One region of the Paenibacillus diazotrophicus genome, then DNA from elsewhere that is predicted to be linked to it. Evidence: riboswitches for the same ligand, from Rfam matches in the RefSeq annotation. Region 1 holds a riboswitch; the other holds the start of a gene.
What was found. A riboswitch is a leader RNA that binds a small molecule or an ion and turns the genes downstream of it on or off. The one in region 1 is predicted to bind cyclic di-AMP.

Region 1 (8,533 bases):
TTGTTCCCTGAAGCCCGCTCTCCTGAATCAACTGCCCGGCAAATCTCCCGGGGGGACGCTTAAAGACGCTTCCGCAGGAGGGATACTCCAATGGCTGCTTGGATTCGCGTTGGCAGGTCAAATCGTCCATGACCGCTTTGATATTCGCAGGATCACCTGGTTGCAAAGCAAACCGGGCCTCCAATACAATGAATTCGCCACTGGCGAAGACACTTTTACGGTATCCCCATTCCAGCTCATCCCCTTGAAGAGTCACTAGCCGCCCTGCTTTACTGATAGCAAGTGCACTATGCAGCACATCTTTGACCTCTCCGCCGTATGCGCCAGCATTCATATACAGCGCTCCACCTACAGTTCCCGGAATTCCGCAGGCGAACTCAAGTCCTGCAAGACTTTTCTCCAAAGCAAATCGGGAAACATCGATAATCTTTGCACCACACTGGGCGTAAAGCAAATTATCCCTTATTCCCATATCGGTTAAGTCTGCAGTCTGCAGGACAATCCCGCGAATCCCTCCGTCACGGATAATGACATTCGAGCCGTTCCCCAGAACGGTCAATGGAATGTCGTTTACACGGGCATATGTAACAATGGACTGAAGTTCCTCATATGTCGCAGGTATCGTAAGAATGTCGGCCTGCCCGCCGATACGCGTAAATACATAACCTTGCAGCGCCTCCCCGCGCTTGACCACTCCAGTCGGAACCAGCTGCTGCAGATCCTCATATATTTTGCTGATATTCATGTTCAGTGCTCCTTCGACTCCATAAAAATAATATTCCTTGATTCACTGTATAATCGTTAACTAGGGCAACCACAACTTTAACAACGAACAGGCTCCCTTGTCAATGACGGGAGCCTGTTGCCAACTGCATATATTATCATTATGAGTCACATTTCACATTTATAACCTATTACACCCCAACTGCACTGAATGCCGCCAGTTCATAAGGCAGACAGAGAGGCACACCGGTCCGCGGATCACGTACAATATCCGCTTCAATACCAAATACTTCCCGCAGCACATCAGGTGTCATTACTTCAGCCGGAGGGCCTTCACTGATCACATGTCCGGATTTGATCGCTACCATATGCTGAGCATAACGGGAAGCATGATTCAAATCATGCACTACCATAATAATGGTACGGCCTTTTTCCTGATTCAGCTTCTGCAGCAGATGGAGAACCTCCAGCTGGTGTGCCATATCCAGAAAAGTTGTCGGTTCATCCAGAAACAGAATATCCGTCTGCTGGGCCAGTGCCATCGCAATCCAGGCCCGCTGACGTTGCCCTCCGGATAGACGGTCAATGGGACGGTCGTGGAACTCTTCCATACCCGTCACTGAGATCGCATTTGCAATAATACTATGATCTTCCGGAGTAAGCGTACCAAAGCCCTTTTGATGCGGATAGCGGCCATAACTTACCAGTTCTGATACAGTAAGTCCATCCGGTGCAGTGGGGTTCTGCGGCAGGATCGCCAGCTGCCGGGCTACTTCTTTGGTCGACAGATTATGGATCGACTTACCGTCCAGCATCACACTGCCGCTCTTAGGCTTCATGATACGCGCCATTGTCTTGAGAATGGTAGATTTCCCGGAACCGTTCGCCCCTACCAGGGCTGTGATTTTCCCTGTTGGAAGAGACAGGTTCAGTCCTTTGACAATCAATGCCTCCGCATATCCAATACTTAACTGCTCTGTGTTCAAACGTTCCGGCATCCTCTTCACTCCTATACATCAATAGAATCCTATATGTAATATCCGATCTGGTCAAAGAATTGTCTGTTACGTCTCACTCCATTAAATGATATTGATTCTCATTATCTATGTCAACATAAATATTTAGTTTTTACACGCAACTGTTTATCTTCACAGATGCTGTGTAAGGTTTTCCAGTGAAATTCTCCACTCTCCTTCACAATACTCTATTTTATGTATACTTGTGTAAGAAGCCGAAAATGCTTTTCGGGTCTTGTTAGTCCATTCCAATCCTCTCAAAATATGATAGATTATATTAATGACTCCACCATGCGTAACAACGATTACATTTTCAACAGGATGGTTTCGCACTTGTTCTTCACATAGTAGGGTAAATGTTTCTTTTATACGTGTAAAAAATTCAATGGGACTTTCTCCGCCAGGATAACGTTCATCCATCCGTAAACCCGAGAAGTACAGATTAGGGTATCGTTCATCCACAATTTCATTGGGCATGCCTGCAATAACCCCATTGTTCGTTTCTCTCCAATCTTCGCTGCTTTCAACTCGAAATCCTAGTGCTCTGGAGATCTCATTTGCTGTATCTAATGCCCGTTGCAAATCGCTGCTTAGGATACGATGTATATTAAAGGACGATTGGTTTTCCTTAAGGTAAAGCCCCAGCTTCTCCGATTGCCGATATCCCTCAACAACGAGTCCTCTTTGACTCCACCCTCCACGAAATCCTTCATCATCAATTCCATGTCTTATGAAATAAATGGCCATTTGCATCTCCCCTTCTATTATTTCGGATAGGCATAATAATACCATATTAATATAAAATTCACTTTCACCTTTTCTTCTTAATACAAAGGCTATGTTAAATTTCAATGTTGATTTTGGGTTAAAATTGAACCACCTTCCTTAGAGAAGGTGGTTCAATTTTATTTTACATGACTATCCATAAGTTTTTCCCATTCCTCAAAAGACAACTTATCAGTAATATGTTTTAAGTCATCTGAAACTGGAACATAACATATTAATTCTAAACTATTACCGTCTGGGTCATTAAAATAAACGGAAGCGTTACCTTGATTCGGACGAATAAATGGCTCAATAGATGTTCTTCTGCCAAATGGTACAGCTTCAACTTGAATTGATTCTAACCATTTTAAAGACTTTTTCAAATCTTCATATGATACTCGAAAAGCAATATGTCGTAATGAAGGATGGTAAGGGGTCTTATACTCATCTCCTTGCCATAAACCCAACCAACTTTTTCCCTCTTCTATCCAAAAGAAAGCAGTGTCATCATCTCGCCAAGCAAAACCCAAACCCAATTTCTTATAAAATTCTATCGAAACTTCTAAATTTCTTACTGGTAAATGTGCCTCATATATTCCTTTTATCATTTCACACACACCTTTTGTTATTATAAATTTCACAAGCATCGTCAGTTTATTCAGCAAGATAAAGCCGACAGTCGAAGTTTGTTGTTCGTTTCTGTCACCGTAAATAGGCATGATTTGACCAGCATATTTTTCTTATTCGATGAGGTATTCTCATATTCCTTGCTGTCTATATATCGAAACCACGCCAGATAATTATGCAAATATTTCGTTGCAACACCATTAAATCGGTCCATCCATTTCTTTAAGCGACTGTGATAGCTATTTACGTTTTGGATATGGTACACGCCCTTCACACGCTGTTTACCATCGGACTTGAAACGGTAATGAGCTAAGCCTTTAGTATTTGCGTACGAACTGAACGCTCTCCACGAATCGGTACAAAGAACATTTGAGTCGGATAGATGTTCGCCAATCGCTTCATCCAACTTCGTTGTCTTAATACGCCCACGTCCAAGAACGCCAGAGTAGGTCATCTTTTGACGGTCACGGGCTACAAGGACACAAACCTGGTCGTTGCTTATGCCACGATATTTGGATTTGCCGCCACGTTTTCGAGGCTTACGTCCAACGATATTCTGCTTGCCTTTTTCAGAGAATAGAAAATAGGTTTCGTCCATTTCGACGATACCTTGGAACGCTTCAGTTGGTATTTGCTTAAGAGCGGCGAGAATCTTATGTCGCCAGTAAAACAAGGTGACATGTGTGACTTCATCGGTTAACTGCTTTGCACATTTTCTAAGAGAAAAGCCCTCAATCATGCATTCAATAAAACGAACCCACATATGAGGTCGCCTCGTTCGTTGCAAAGGGGTGTTCGTAAGGTCATTGAACGTTTGGCGACAGGACTTACAACGGTAACGCTGACGTTTGACCTCTCCAGCACGTGTTTTTACTAGGTACTTGCCGAACCGAACAACGGAATGGCTTTTGCAATGCGGGCAAACAAGCCCATCTTTGTGCTTCTGCTCTTGTATCTCATCAATTGCTCTTACAGGAGCCAACATGCCCTTGGTTTGGGACTGCAAGAAATAGATAAGCTCCCGCTTGCTGCTATCGTCCAAAGTATCGGCAAGCTTCTTCAGTTCCTTTAAATCCATAGGTAAATCATCTCCGAAAAATGATATTACCTTTATTATAGAACGTTTGTTCGTAATAATCAAATATCAACAATAAGGTTTAACATAGCCAATACAAAAGAGCCGCTCCCGAAGTATCCGGAAACAGCCCTGTTAATGTAATACATCTATTTATTTATGCAAATGATAAGGCACTGTCGCTACGATGATATCTTTTTGATTCATCAGATAAGAGCGGATGAACAAGCTGGTCTGGTTATGCAGGATCGCCTGCCACCAATGCTTCGTAATAAACTGCGGAATGAGTACCGTGATATGGTCGGTAGAAGCGGTCTTCCACTCCACTGTATCAATGAACTTGACAAGCGGACGAAGAATGCTGCGATACCGGGAACGTAGTACAATTAAGCGCACTCCCGGATTCCATTCCTCCCACTTCTGTTCCATTTTGTTAATTTCTTCTTCATCAAATCCAACATACACGGCTACCACATTATCCGTTAAGGACTTGGCATAGCTGATGGAATGCAGAACTGCACGGGTTACACCTGCGACAGGAACAACTACGGTGCTTCCTTTGATACAAGGTTTATCCGTTTCCGGACAAATACGCAGCTGATCTGCTGTATTGAGATAATGGCGGTGAATCCGGTGGAACACGAACATTACAACCGGCAGGAAGATAAAGGCCATCCATACACTCGAGAACTTCGTGATGATAAAGATCAGAGTAATGGTCAGGGTAGTAAGCATCCCCACCGTATTCACAGCAAATTTATTTTGCCAGCCTTTAGGTTTGGATTTATACCAGTGCACCATCATACCAAGCTGGGACAGGGTAAAAGGAATGAATACACCCACTGCATACAAAGGAATCAGACTTTCTGTATTTCCATGAAAAGCAGCGACAAGCAGGGCTGATAATACACCCAAGAAGATAATGCCGTTAGAGAAGCCCAAACGGTCGCCTCGGACCATAAAGGCATGGGGCAGATATTTATCTTTGGCAAACATAAACGCCAGCAGCGGGAAAGCTGAGTAAGCCGTATTGGCTGCAAGGAAGAGAATTACAGCAGTAATCCCTTGAATGAAGAAGTACAAACCACCGCGTCCAAAAGTAGATTCAGCAATTTGGGATACAACTGTAGCTTTGGTATCCGGTGTAATTCCGTACCAGTAGGCGAGCAGCGTGATTCCTGTAAACATACTTCCAAGGATAATTCCCATCATCATCAAGGTTTTGGCCGCATTTCTCTCAGCAGGTGCCTTGAAGTTTGGAATTGCGTTCGATACCGCCTCTACTCCTGTAAGGGCCGAACAGCCGGAGCTGAAGGCTTTAAGCAGTAAAAACAAACTGACATTCGATACAGCAGCCCCGATTTCTGGAACATTGGCATGGGCTCCGCCGGTTGCATATTTGAATATTCCCGCAATGATCAACACGAAGATCGATACTACGAACAGATACACAGGAATAGCAATGAACGATGCAGATTCCGTAACGCCTCGTAGGTTGACAAGGGTCAAGAGCAGAATAACGGTTACGGCGATTAGAACACTATGATTATGAAGATTAGGAAAAGCGGATGTGATCGCATCCGTCCCTGCCGACGCACTAACCGCAACGGTCAAAATATAGTCGACCAGAAGCGATCCGCCTGCTAAGAGTCCAGTAGGAACCCCGAGGTTGCTCTTGGCAACGATATACGCGCCTCCGCCTTGCGGATAAGCAAAAATAGTCTGGCGATAGGATAAAATCAAAATAGCCAGCAAGCCCAATACGGCTAATGCAATTGGCAATGAGTACCAGATAGCTGTGAAGCCTGCGGCTACCAGCACAATCAGGATTTGTTCCGTTCCGTAGGCTACAGACGAGAGCGCATCAGAAGACAGGACAGCCAGTGCTTTCACCTTGGATAACTTTTCATGATCGAGTTCGTTCGACTTCATCGGACGCCCGATCAATAGTCGTTTTACCTTGCTTACCATTGTAGTAACAGTTCCTCTCTTTGCTTACGTTGAAACGGTAATACCGTGCGCTGTTTTCATTGGTGGATTTCATAAATGCAGGCACAAAAATAAGCATACGGAAATGATCCGCATGCTTACGCATCGTCATTATCCCACCGTTGCTTACGAGGTTAGCTGGCGGATTCGGGCTGTGGTAGCCCTACGGTTATAGCCCTTGCGGACCGTTCCCGATTCACCCCTTTGGCGCTTGGCCAATGTTGGTTCCCCCGTTTTTCCTTACAGAAAATTCAGCGCATATTCAACTTCTCACAAGGTCTAATGATAGTCTACAATGCCTCTTCCGTAAAGCGGTGAAAAAAATGAAAAAAGAATGAAAAAACATCCAATTTACGCAAAACAAAGATGAGGGATATAGCGATCTTTCATTCTCTGCGAATATCCCTTCATACCGGGTTTTTTCATGATTTTTATCTATATTTGTGTCAGAAATTTCAGGAATGATTGCCCTCTATATTCTGCTGTGGCTCTGTCTAGTCTACGGTGTCCTCTTTACGCCCGGTCCAGAGCAAAATCGTGATTAGAGCAAATGCGATCAGGGCAAGCAAAGGGATCGTAATGAACCCGAAAAAATTAAGATAATCTTTATTACAGGGTACGCCAATCGTACATGGGAGCACCTTGCTGAGTGCAGGAATCTTCTGCTCGGCATAATGATAAACACTTATGCTACCCCCAATTAGACTTAAAGGAAGCACATAAGGAATTATCTTTTTGTCATTCCGGTATGTGGCAATGCCCAGCAGGATGAGCTGCGGGTACATAAATATACGCTGGAACCAGCACAGCTTACATGGCTCGTACTTTAGGACCTCGCTAAGATACAAGCTTCCCGCTACCGCAATAACGGACACGAACCAGGCCAGATAGAGACAGTGGCGCCTGCAGAACGTAGAGAACTTCATCACTCGGCGCTCACTGCTTCGGAAGCAGACTTCATCTGTGCATCTATGGCTTCCATATTGAATGGCTCCTCTACTTTGTATCCATTAATAAATACAGTAGGTGTGGAGGTGACTCCGGTATCCTTGGCAAGAGTAATATCCTTTTGCAGTTCACTTTCATAGGTCCGTTCCTTGATATCCTTGCGCAACAGATCTAAATCAATGGGCAGCTTTTCCTTCTCTGCCAGATTCACCAGAAAATCCTGTGTAGCCCATTCAGCATTTTCATCCCCTTGATTCGCATAAATTGCATCGTAATACTTCCAGAAAGCATCACTATTCTGATGGTATACCGAGAGGGCTGCCAGAGAGGCCGTTTCAGAATCCGGACCGATAAAGGCCATATTTACGAAGTAAATAGCTGCTTTATTCTGATTCACATATTCCTGGGCCAGCTGTGGCTTGATGACACCTGCAAAATTGGCACACGCCGGGCATTTGAAATCACCGAATTCGACGATTTTAACCGGTGCATCCGCTTTGCCCAGTCTTGGAAGCTCACTGTAATTGAATTGAACCGCTTCGCCTGAACCTGCATTGGAAGAAGAGTCCTTCGATGCCAAAAGAATAAGCACGGTGAAAATAATCACTACAATGGCCACTGTGCTAATAATCAGGATTCTCGTTTTCTGCTTGTCCTGTTCCTGTTGTGCCCTGCGTTTCTCCGCTTTGCTTAATTGGGGAAGCATGACATTGTTTTTATTTGATTTGTTCAAATGAGAGTTCCTTTCTGTCCCGTCGGGACTGTTGTGATGAAGGTATTTCCTTTAAAATTATATAATTAAAACTCTCTTATTGGCAAACCTCCTGTTGAGGAATAGGTTCCATCCGCTGCAGAGGGATTCTGAAGCTAAAAACACTCCCCCCGCCTGTGGCATTTTCCGACCAAATGCTTCCCTCCATAAGTTCTACGAGTTTCTTGCAGATCGCCAGCCCGAGACCTGTGCCGGGATATTTGCGGGTATGGGAAGCATCTGCCTGGGAGAATGGCTGAAACAACATTTTATACTTATCCGGCGTGATCCCAATCCCTGTATCCTTCACCGTGAATTCAAGAACCATAGACGCACCCAGAGCGCTGTATGGAGCTACGGATACTGTTATCCCCCCATGATGAGTAAACTTGACTGCATTGCCGATTAGATTAACCAAAATCTGCCGGATGCGCGCGCTGTCGCCTATGAACAATTCCGGAACGGCGGGGTCCAGCTGAAGTGACATTGCCAATTCTTTTTGGGTGGCAGCAACCTTGAAAAGGTTCACACACTCCCGCATCAATACAGGAAGATTGAAATCCGTTTTTACCAGCAGTATGTTTTCTGCTTCCAGGCGGGATATATCCAGAACATCGTTCATCACATTCAACAGGGCAT
Region 2 (8,533 bases), on a different contig from region 1:
TCTCCCCGGGGTTCATGAGAAATGGTCTGACCTTAGTATAAACCCTGACACTAGTGTCAGGGTCAAGGCTTTTATTACCGGTAAGTCGCCAAACACCCAAAAAGAAAAAACCAACAGAAGCCTCCGCTGGTTTTCACACTATAATTCCCTATGAGTTCCTTTAAGTAAAATCAAGCACTACAGCAACCCTGCCGCCCATAGACCGCCTCTTGTAATCATCTGCCGGAACGGCTCTACCGAAAAGGAAGGAAGATGATGACCCGGCATCAGATAGACTACACGTCCCATCCCAAATTCATGGCACCAGGCTGCCGCATGATTGGTCCCCTCATGGGAATACTCGGCCAGAACCGTTGTGTCAAAATGGGGCTGCATATCAAAATAATACGGCTCGTCCTCGATCACAAAGTCAGTAATGCCCTGCATGATCGGATGCCCCGTTGCCGGAACGGTCATATGAAGCTCGGTGTAGGCCGGATGATGTGTGAAATGCGCTCCCAGCATCACACCCAGCTCCTGGTTACGCTGCAGTGAAATCCCGTTATGCACCACCAGCAGTCCGCCGCCGTTTGCTACGTAGGAGAGCAAAGCCCCGCTTTGTTCAGGAGCTATTTTGTCGTCAGAAAATTCTATATACGCTATCACAAGCTTGTAATCTGATAGGCTGACCGAATTCAGCAATGAATAATCTTCCGTAGATTTCACCTCCAGCTTTCCGGCAAACAGCTCCTCAAATACACGGTCAACGCCGGAGAATGGATGATATTTAACCGCTGAATAACTTCCCAGTGCAAGTGCCTTCCATTCTGTCATTTGTCATCCACGCCTTTCTCTTAGCAAGTTGTTCCTACCAGGGCCAGGGATTGCCGTCCTGATCAAGAAAAGCCGGTTCCATGCCCATATGCGCCTTATGCTCCTGCACAATTCCCATGATTTTGCGGGCAGATTCTTCAGGGGTAACAGGAGCGGCCTTATTCTTGTCACAGTTCATACAGGACTGGAGCCAGCCTGGATGGAAGACCATCACCTGACCGCCCATGACCCGCAAATGATTGTGCAGCAGAGAAGACTGCATATTAAGCGCCGCCTTGGACATACAATAACCGTACATATTAATCCGCTGATTACGGCCAATGCTGCCAGCTTCGGAGGAGATGTTCACAATCAGTTTGTGCTTGCCCTGCAGCAGGAGCCCCATCAGCGAATTGCTGACCCTAAGAGCGCCAAGCGTATTCACATTATAAATGCGTGCCATCGCGGTGTCATTCATGTCTACCAGCATGGTGGCATCATCCGCACGATCAATAATTCCAGCATTGTTAATAATCATATCCAGATGCCCTGTGCATCCTGCAATGGTTCGTGCTGCACGCTTTACACTGTCACTGCTGCCGACATCCATCGGAACCAGAATTAACTGCCCCTTGTACTTAACTGCGAGTGCTTCCAGTGCTTCCGACTCCTCCATGTACCTCCCTGCAAACACCTTATAGTGATTCTCCAGCAGCCAGCGCACAAGGAAAAACCCGAGTCCCCGGTCAGCACCGGTAACACAAGCGACCTTTTTCATGGAATGGGTCACTCCCTTTTATTTGACATCAGTATACAGAAATCGCCAATTCCCTTCCACCTTAGCATGACAATTGTCATTTTACAACGTCCTCTGTTGGACTATCGGGCTATTCAGGGCCTGCTGATTCTTCTTTTTGATTTAATTTTGAACTATGTTACAATCAGGAATATCATTGCTAGCAACCGAATTGTTAGCAAAATAAACTGCCAGGAGCGTGACCTAAATGTCTATACAACAAATCCACAGTCTTGATGAATTGCATGAATACATTGCCCAGCCCGGTAAAAAACTGCTCTTCAAGCACAGCACCACCTGCCCGATCAGCGCCAAGGCGAATGAAGAATTCCAGGCTTATGTCCAGAGCTCCGGCACTACCGCTGCTGTGGTTCATGTGATTGAAGACCGCCCGGTCTCCAACCAGATTGCCGAAGACTTCGGGATCAAGCATGAGTCTCCGCAAATCTTCCTGCTGGAAGATGGTGAGGTCCGCTGGAACACCTCCCACTGGAAAATCACCCGCGATGCCCTCAAGGAAGCTGTGAGCCAATGAGCCAGCCTGTGATCATTTATTCTACAGCCAACTGCAGTGACTGCAATCAGGTGAAGCAGCTGATGAAGGAGCAGGACATTCCTTTTGAAGTACGGGATGTAATGACCAGTACCGTTTATCAGGAAGAGGTTGAGAAGCTGGGCTTCATGGGCGTTCCTGTTACTGTATCTGGAGCACATGTCGTCAAAGGATTCAATCTGCCCGAGCTGAACAAGCTTATTGCAGCAGCCAAATAGATCAGATTCATTGGGCTAATTAGAGCAGCAAGATATCCGGGAGGAGTAGTCTCCCGGATATCTTTTTGTCTGGTGCATGAATGAATACGCATTCATATCAGCGATTCCAATCCTTATTATCCCCCAAATATAAAAACTGGCGTGCGAATGAGATAATGAGCCGATAAGTGGCAAGATATATGGTTTTACCTGTTTATTTCCTTTGAACTTTCCGATTTCAATGTGAAATTGACGGAACCACTCCCTTTTTCCTTTTTACAAAGATATTCCTGAAAGAGTATGATTCGTTTTGAACTTATTCATGGAAACCAATCAACGCTGAATTCCCGTCATACGGGAAACGGGGGAACCACCAGGCCAAAAGCCTACATGGGGTGAATCCAAAGGAGACTGCAGAGATGCGGCCTCACAAGGCAGGGCGACTCTCACCGCCCGAATCCGACAGCTAACCCCGTAAGCGTATAGAGAGAGAACTTGATCCGCCACGCTTTTGCGCCAGGTTTATTTGAACCTGTACGGAAGCCGCAGCAGAGGTCCTCCTCTGCTGCGGCTTTTTTGCGCAACATATTTGGGGAACGGGGCTTCGCCGGGGGAGCGGCTGGAAGCTGGGCGAACTGGTGTATCTAATCCGAGGAGGAAACTGGAATGGAATCGCGCACGGCGGCTTCCGCATCCGAATTTGCGGAATATGTTGAAAAGTACAGCGAAAATATCCTTACGCTCTGCAGTCTGCTGCTGGGACAGGGTTCTGAAGCGGAGACGGCTGCCGTGAAGAGCTTCACGGAGCTGTATGTGCCTTATCTGCGAAAAGGCTGCTGCCCGCAGAGCTTCTCCATTCTGGCCTACCGCGCATGCATTCGGCATTGCTCCCGGATTGCACAAGACCGCAAAGCCTGCCTTGCAGCTTGCCTGCCCTGGGAGGATCAGGTTGTGCATGCGCTACGGTATGGCATGCGGCTCCCCTTGACGGAGATCAGCGAGATCCTCATGAAGAGCCTGCCTGAGCTTAAGGCGCAGCTCCGGCAAATGCGTGAACTGCTGGCGGCACATGAAGCTACACTGCCCACATCAAATTTATCTGCCGGATAAGATCGAATAGCATGCAGCATAGTGAATAGATATCATTCAAAAAAGCCGCGGCAACCTGCCGCGGCTTCTGATTCGTTCTTATTCTTTTTTGCCCTTTTTGCTTCTTTTGTCTTTTGCACCATTGCCGCCCTTGGCAAATCTCAGGAATGCCATGCAGCATCCTAATAATCCTAAACCAAGCAATAACGTCTGCAGCGCACCCAGCCAGGTTGAGCCTTCTGAATGAATTAGACTACTGATGATAATCAGCAGAATCGAAGCCGCAACCAGTAAGGGCGTTTGTCTTTTTTTCATCAACATTACCACTCCTTACTTACTAAGGTACACTATACAGCATGATTTCGCCAGATGAACGGATAACGGATGTCTGGCTTATTTCGCGTCTTTAAAGCCCTTGTTCTTAGCAAACGTCCAGATGGACAGCAGCATTATAGCTATCCCAGCTCCCGCCATTACTCCCTGTACAAAATCGCGCAGATTCGATCCGTCGGAAGAAATCAGCAAACTTCCGGAATTGAGCAGCATACCTGCAAACATCAATAACGCGAATGATTGTTTCTTTTTGTCCATCCTGAACTCTCCTCACACAGTTAGTGGGTTCCACTCAAATCTTGTAAGCCTTCATCGCTTTTCTGATCTCCTTGATGCTTGGGCGTTTGCCGTACATCAGAACGCCTGTGCGGTAGATCTTGGCGGCGAGCCAGCCCAGTCCGAAGGTGGTCACGAGCAAGATGATGAGTGATACGGCAATCTCCCAGAACGCTACTTCCCCTATACCGATGCGCAGCAGCATGCTGAGCGGTGAGGTGATGGGCACAAAGCTCGCCACTTTGATAAGCATAGTATTAGGAGCTGAGATGCTAAACAACGGAATGTAGAAGGCCAAAAAGGTACACATCATTACCGGCATAACGGCCTGGCCCAGATCCTCCGTGCGGCTCACAATGGAGCCTACAGCAGCATACATCAGTGCATACAGGAAGAATCCAAGAATATACAGGATAAAACCGTATACCAGGATGCCATAATTCAATTGTCCAAGATCCAGGTCAAAATCAGTCAATATGCTGGCGTTATGCGGAAGCATCAGATTGATGGCAATACTTGCCGAGATAATGGCAATCTGCATCAGGCCGACCAGGAAGATCCCGATCACCTTGCCGAACATTTGCGTGAGCGGCGAAGCGCTGGTAATCAGAATTTCCATGATGCGGGAGCTTTTCTCTGAGGTTACTTCTGCCGAAATCATATTTCCAGTCATGGTAATCGACATAAAGAAGAGGATCAGCAGCACATAGACGATAACATAATTGATAGCTGGCTTCGATTTATCTGCTGCCGCCCCACCGTCTGTTCCATCCGTACTAAGCTGCTGGGTGCCGATGGACACCGGCGCGAACATCGCCGCTACCTGTTCCTGAGTCAGCTTATCACCGGCGATCAGCTGTGTATTGATCTGCTGCAGTGCACTCTGAAGGTAAGTCTGCACATCTCCATCCAGTTCCCCGTCCTTGCTGTGATAGGTGACTGGAGGCACGCCTTCCCCGCCTTTGGCATCAAAGGTAAGGTAGCCTTCGATGGTATTGTCATCAAGTCCCTTCTTCAGGGCAGCATCATCCGCCGAGGTAAAGGCCGTGAAAGCCACGGTGTCCTTATCTTTATCTTTATCTGCATCCGCATCCGGATTCACAGGCGGCGCATATGCCAGCAAGAGCTCAGCGGCACGGTTCCCCTGTTCAGCCACAACACCGATCTGTGTGTTCTTGGCCCCATCATCCCCTTGGAATACCTTGATGAGATATGGCACGTTCATACCGATGCTGAGCAAGAGCACCAGAATCAATGTAGTAATCATGAAGGATTTGGTTCTGACTTTGTTCTTAAACGTAAAGCTGATAATTGTCCCCATCTTATTCATGAGATTCACCCACCGCTCTGATAAAGATTTGGTTCAAGGTTGGTTCCTTGATTTCAAAATGCTCAATTTCACTTACTGCCATCGCATGCTGGAGAATACGCTGTGCTGCACCAATATCGCCGATGGAGAGCACATAACCCCGCTCCTGCTTCTGCACTGCGTTAACCCCAGGAATCTCATCCAGTCCGTTCACTTCTCCCACCGTCCGCAGGACAACCTCTTCGCGCGGGTACCCCTTCTTAATCTCACGAATGTCACCTTGCACTACTGTATTGGAGCGGTCAAGAATCGTGATATTTCGGCACAGCTCCTCAACATGCTCCATCCGGTGGGTGGAGAACAGAATGCTCGTACCTTGGTCACGCAATTCTTTTACGGTATCCTTAAGCAGCTCTACATTGACAGGGTCCAGACCGCTGAAGGCTTCGTCAAGGACGAGAATTTGCGGTTTGTGGACTACTGCGGCGATAAAGCCCATTTTTTGCTGATTGCCCTTGGAGAGCTCTTCAATCTTCTTATTGTAATAATCCGGAACCTCGAAACGGTCCAGCCAGAAGCGGAGGCTCTTATCCGCATCACTGGCCGACATACCGCGCAGCCGGGCCAGATAGATAATCTGATCACTCACTTTGACCTTCGGGTAGAGTCCGCGTTCCTCCGGGAGGTATCCCATCAGATGCTGCAGCTCATCACTGAACGTTTTACCGTTGTAGAGGATCTTTCCATCATCGGGGTAGATGAGTCCAAGCACCATGCGCATCGTCGTTGTTTTGCCGGCACCGTTGGCACCAAGCAGTCCATAAATTTCGCCTTGCTCTACCTTCAGGCTGATTCCGTTTACTGCGGTCTTCTCTCCATACTGCTTCACTACCTGTTCCAGCATCAAAGCTTCCATTCTTCTATTCTCCTCTCTCCTGGTCAATCAGAACGGGGCGATGCCCCTGTGTCCATAAGCCTAAGATCTCATCCAGCTCAAGCATCCGGCTCTTGATAACCTTTACGCCCAAATCCTGGATGCGTTTCTCATTTTGCTGTACTTGCGGGGTAATAAGTGATGCTACACCCGGTGTCTGCATTTCAAAGTGCAGTGCTCCCGGCAGCTCCTGCGCAAGCTCAGCCAGTTCCTCTTCAGTCTCCACCTGAACCCAAATTTCGCTCCAGGAGCCGAACAAGCTGTCCTTTTCAGCCATTCCGAGCAGGCTGCCTTGATGCATCAGCACAATATAATCCGCAAGCCGCCGCACTTCTTCCACAATATGAGTAGAGATCACAACGGTAGCACCGGTAACGTCCATGTACTTGCGCAGCGTCTCGATCATGACCTTCCAGGCGAAAGGGTCCAGCCCCGAAGAGGGCTCATCCAGCAGCAGCAACTGCGGGCGGGGTGCCAGTGCAGCGGCAATTTCGAACTTGCGGCGCTCTCCCTTGGACATCTTACCCAGCTTTGCACCCAGCGGTACTTCTAACTTCGCCAGCAGCTCCTCGAAATACTCCTGGTCCCAATCCGGATACCAGTGGCGGCGGAATTCAGCAGCCTCTCCGGCAGTCCAATATCTCTCTTCCACCTCCGTGGTTTCGGGCACGTAGGCCATGCGCTGGCGAAGTGCAAGCGGCAGGCCGTCCGCGTAAGGTTGCTCGAACCAGCGAATCTCCCCCTCATCGGGGAATGTCAGCTGCAGAAGCATTTGCAGCAGGGTGCTTTTGCCGGATCCATTCTGGCCCACCAGTGCGGTAATATAACCTTGCGGGAGATTCAGATCAAGCGGTCCAATCGTCTTGCCCTTCCGTCGCTTCTTGCTTACATTACGAAGCTCTATGGCCTGCTGTAGCATTGAACAACCCCACCTTTCAATCCTGTGATCCATATTTATGCTTCACAATTTCTCTGAACAGTTCCATTAGCTCCGCTTCAGAGCATTGCACCGACAGGCCGACATCCACAGCACTTTCCAGCGACTTACGGATAGCCTCCTTCTTGTATCCCTCCATCGCCCCTTCACCCACATGGGAGACAAAGGTACCTGTGCCCTGCCTGGTCCGCAGCAGACCCTCGTTCTCCAGATCCTGGTAGACACGGCGAACGGTGATTACACTGCATTTCAGATCACCGGCAAATTCCCGGATCGAAGGAAGAAGTGTACCCTCGGTGATGACTCCGCTGATAATCAGTGATTTGAGCTGGGTTTCGATCTGGTGGTACAACGGCTCCGCGCTATTCTCATTAATTTGTATCGGTATCCACATGATTCACACCCGCTTTCCACACTCCGGCCACCCGGAGATCCTCCTTGTGCTTCAGTCCCTTCATACGAGATCACGGCTCTTTAGCCGGTATAAGGTCCATTTGGAAAATAGCTGAACAGATACAGTTCCCAGCAGCAAAGTCGCCCACATCAGCGGGGAGGCAAAACCCCAATCCTCTGCAGATTGTAAGGTGTAGAGGAACAGGTTCCCTCCGAATTCCCCGATCAGGAGAGCCACACCCATGGATAGCAACGTAATGAGCATGAGTAGAAAGAAATAGATTTTACCGCTAACCAGCAATTCAATAAAAATGTACAGTCCCGACATCAAAAGCGCGAACCCCGTCCAAATGAGTGCAAAGGTGAGATAAGCGGTTATAGTCAGCTCGCTTCGAATCTGGCTGCTAGTGGCATAAATGAGACCGAAGAAGAGCATACCGTTCAGTGACAACGAGAACACAGCATGCAGCTTCCTCTTACACAGAATCACAGCAGCCGGGACCGGGAGACTCCGCATATAAGCGAGCATCCGGGTATACGAGTCCTCACTGAAATACTTCATCGTACGGCGGGAGAAGGTGAAGCCAAGCGTTGGAGTGATTGTCAGCAGCAGGATATCAGCCACCACCTTCCCATCTCCCGAATTCAGTACATCATCCAGAATCATTCCGCCAAATACGGACATATAGCCCATAAATACAATGGAGAAGACCAGAGTCCACAGCAGCTTTAGCTTATCAGCCCGGAAATCCCCCCGGACAATAACTAAGGCATCTTTTATCGTTGTCATCTCTTCAACCTCACTTTATGGTCTATAACGTGGTGTGCATCACTCATCATTTGAGTGTGCTTATTGTGTGCTTACTGTGTATATCTATATACACAGTATATGCCCTCTATTTTCCAGTGTCAACCCAAAATTAT

Region 2: linked by a shared signal. The riboswitch ahead of ACAN54_RS18535 (hypothetical protein) and the one ahead of ACAN54_RS06610 (APC family permease) in region 1 are both predicted to bind cyclic di-AMP.

Annotation. Positions count from the first base shown of each region.
Region 1 covers NZ_JBGJZN010000001.1:1,452,076-1,460,608, reverse strand. Annotated here, with positions in the region: gene murB (UDP-N-acetylmuramate dehydrogenase) at 1-745, opposite strand, end outside; gene ACAN54_RS06630 (ABC transporter ATP-binding protein) at 915-1,721, opposite strand; gene ACAN54_RS06625 (histidine phosphatase family protein) at 1,872-2,591, opposite strand; gene ACAN54_RS06620 (VOC family protein) at 2,645-3,112, opposite strand; gene ACAN54_RS06615 (IS1595 family transposase) at 3,163-4,209, opposite strand; gene ACAN54_RS06610 (APC family permease) at 4,360-6,177, opposite strand; cyclic di-AMP (ydaO/yuaA leader) riboswitch at 6,304-6,462, opposite strand; gene ACAN54_RS06605 (disulfide oxidoreductase) at 6,690-7,121, opposite strand; gene ACAN54_RS06600 (DsbA family protein) at 7,121-7,876, opposite strand; gene ACAN54_RS06595 (ATP-binding protein) at 7,953-8,533, opposite strand, start outside.
Region 2 covers NZ_JBGJZN010000004.1:364,909-373,441, reverse strand. Annotated here, with positions in the region: gene ACAN54_RS18555 (ThuA domain-containing protein) at 178-813, opposite strand; gene ACAN54_RS18550 (SDR family NAD(P)-dependent oxidoreductase) at 848-1,570, opposite strand; gene ytxJ (bacillithiol system redox-active protein YtxJ) at 1,797-2,123, shown strand; gene ACAN54_RS18540 (glutaredoxin family protein) at 2,120-2,359, shown strand; cyclic di-AMP (ydaO/yuaA leader) riboswitch at 2,666-2,835, shown strand; gene ACAN54_RS18535 (hypothetical protein) at 3,005-3,448, shown strand; gene ACAN54_RS18530 (hypothetical protein) at 3,527-3,742, opposite strand; gene ACAN54_RS18525 (hypothetical protein) at 3,821-4,018, opposite strand; gene ACAN54_RS18520 (ABC transporter permease) at 4,053-5,366, opposite strand; gene ACAN54_RS18515 (ABC transporter ATP-binding protein) at 5,359-6,261, opposite strand; gene ACAN54_RS18510 (ATP-binding cassette domain-containing protein) at 6,266-7,198, opposite strand; gene ACAN54_RS18505 (GntR family transcriptional regulator) at 7,215-7,610, opposite strand; gene ACAN54_RS18500 (hypothetical protein) at 7,671-8,399, opposite strand.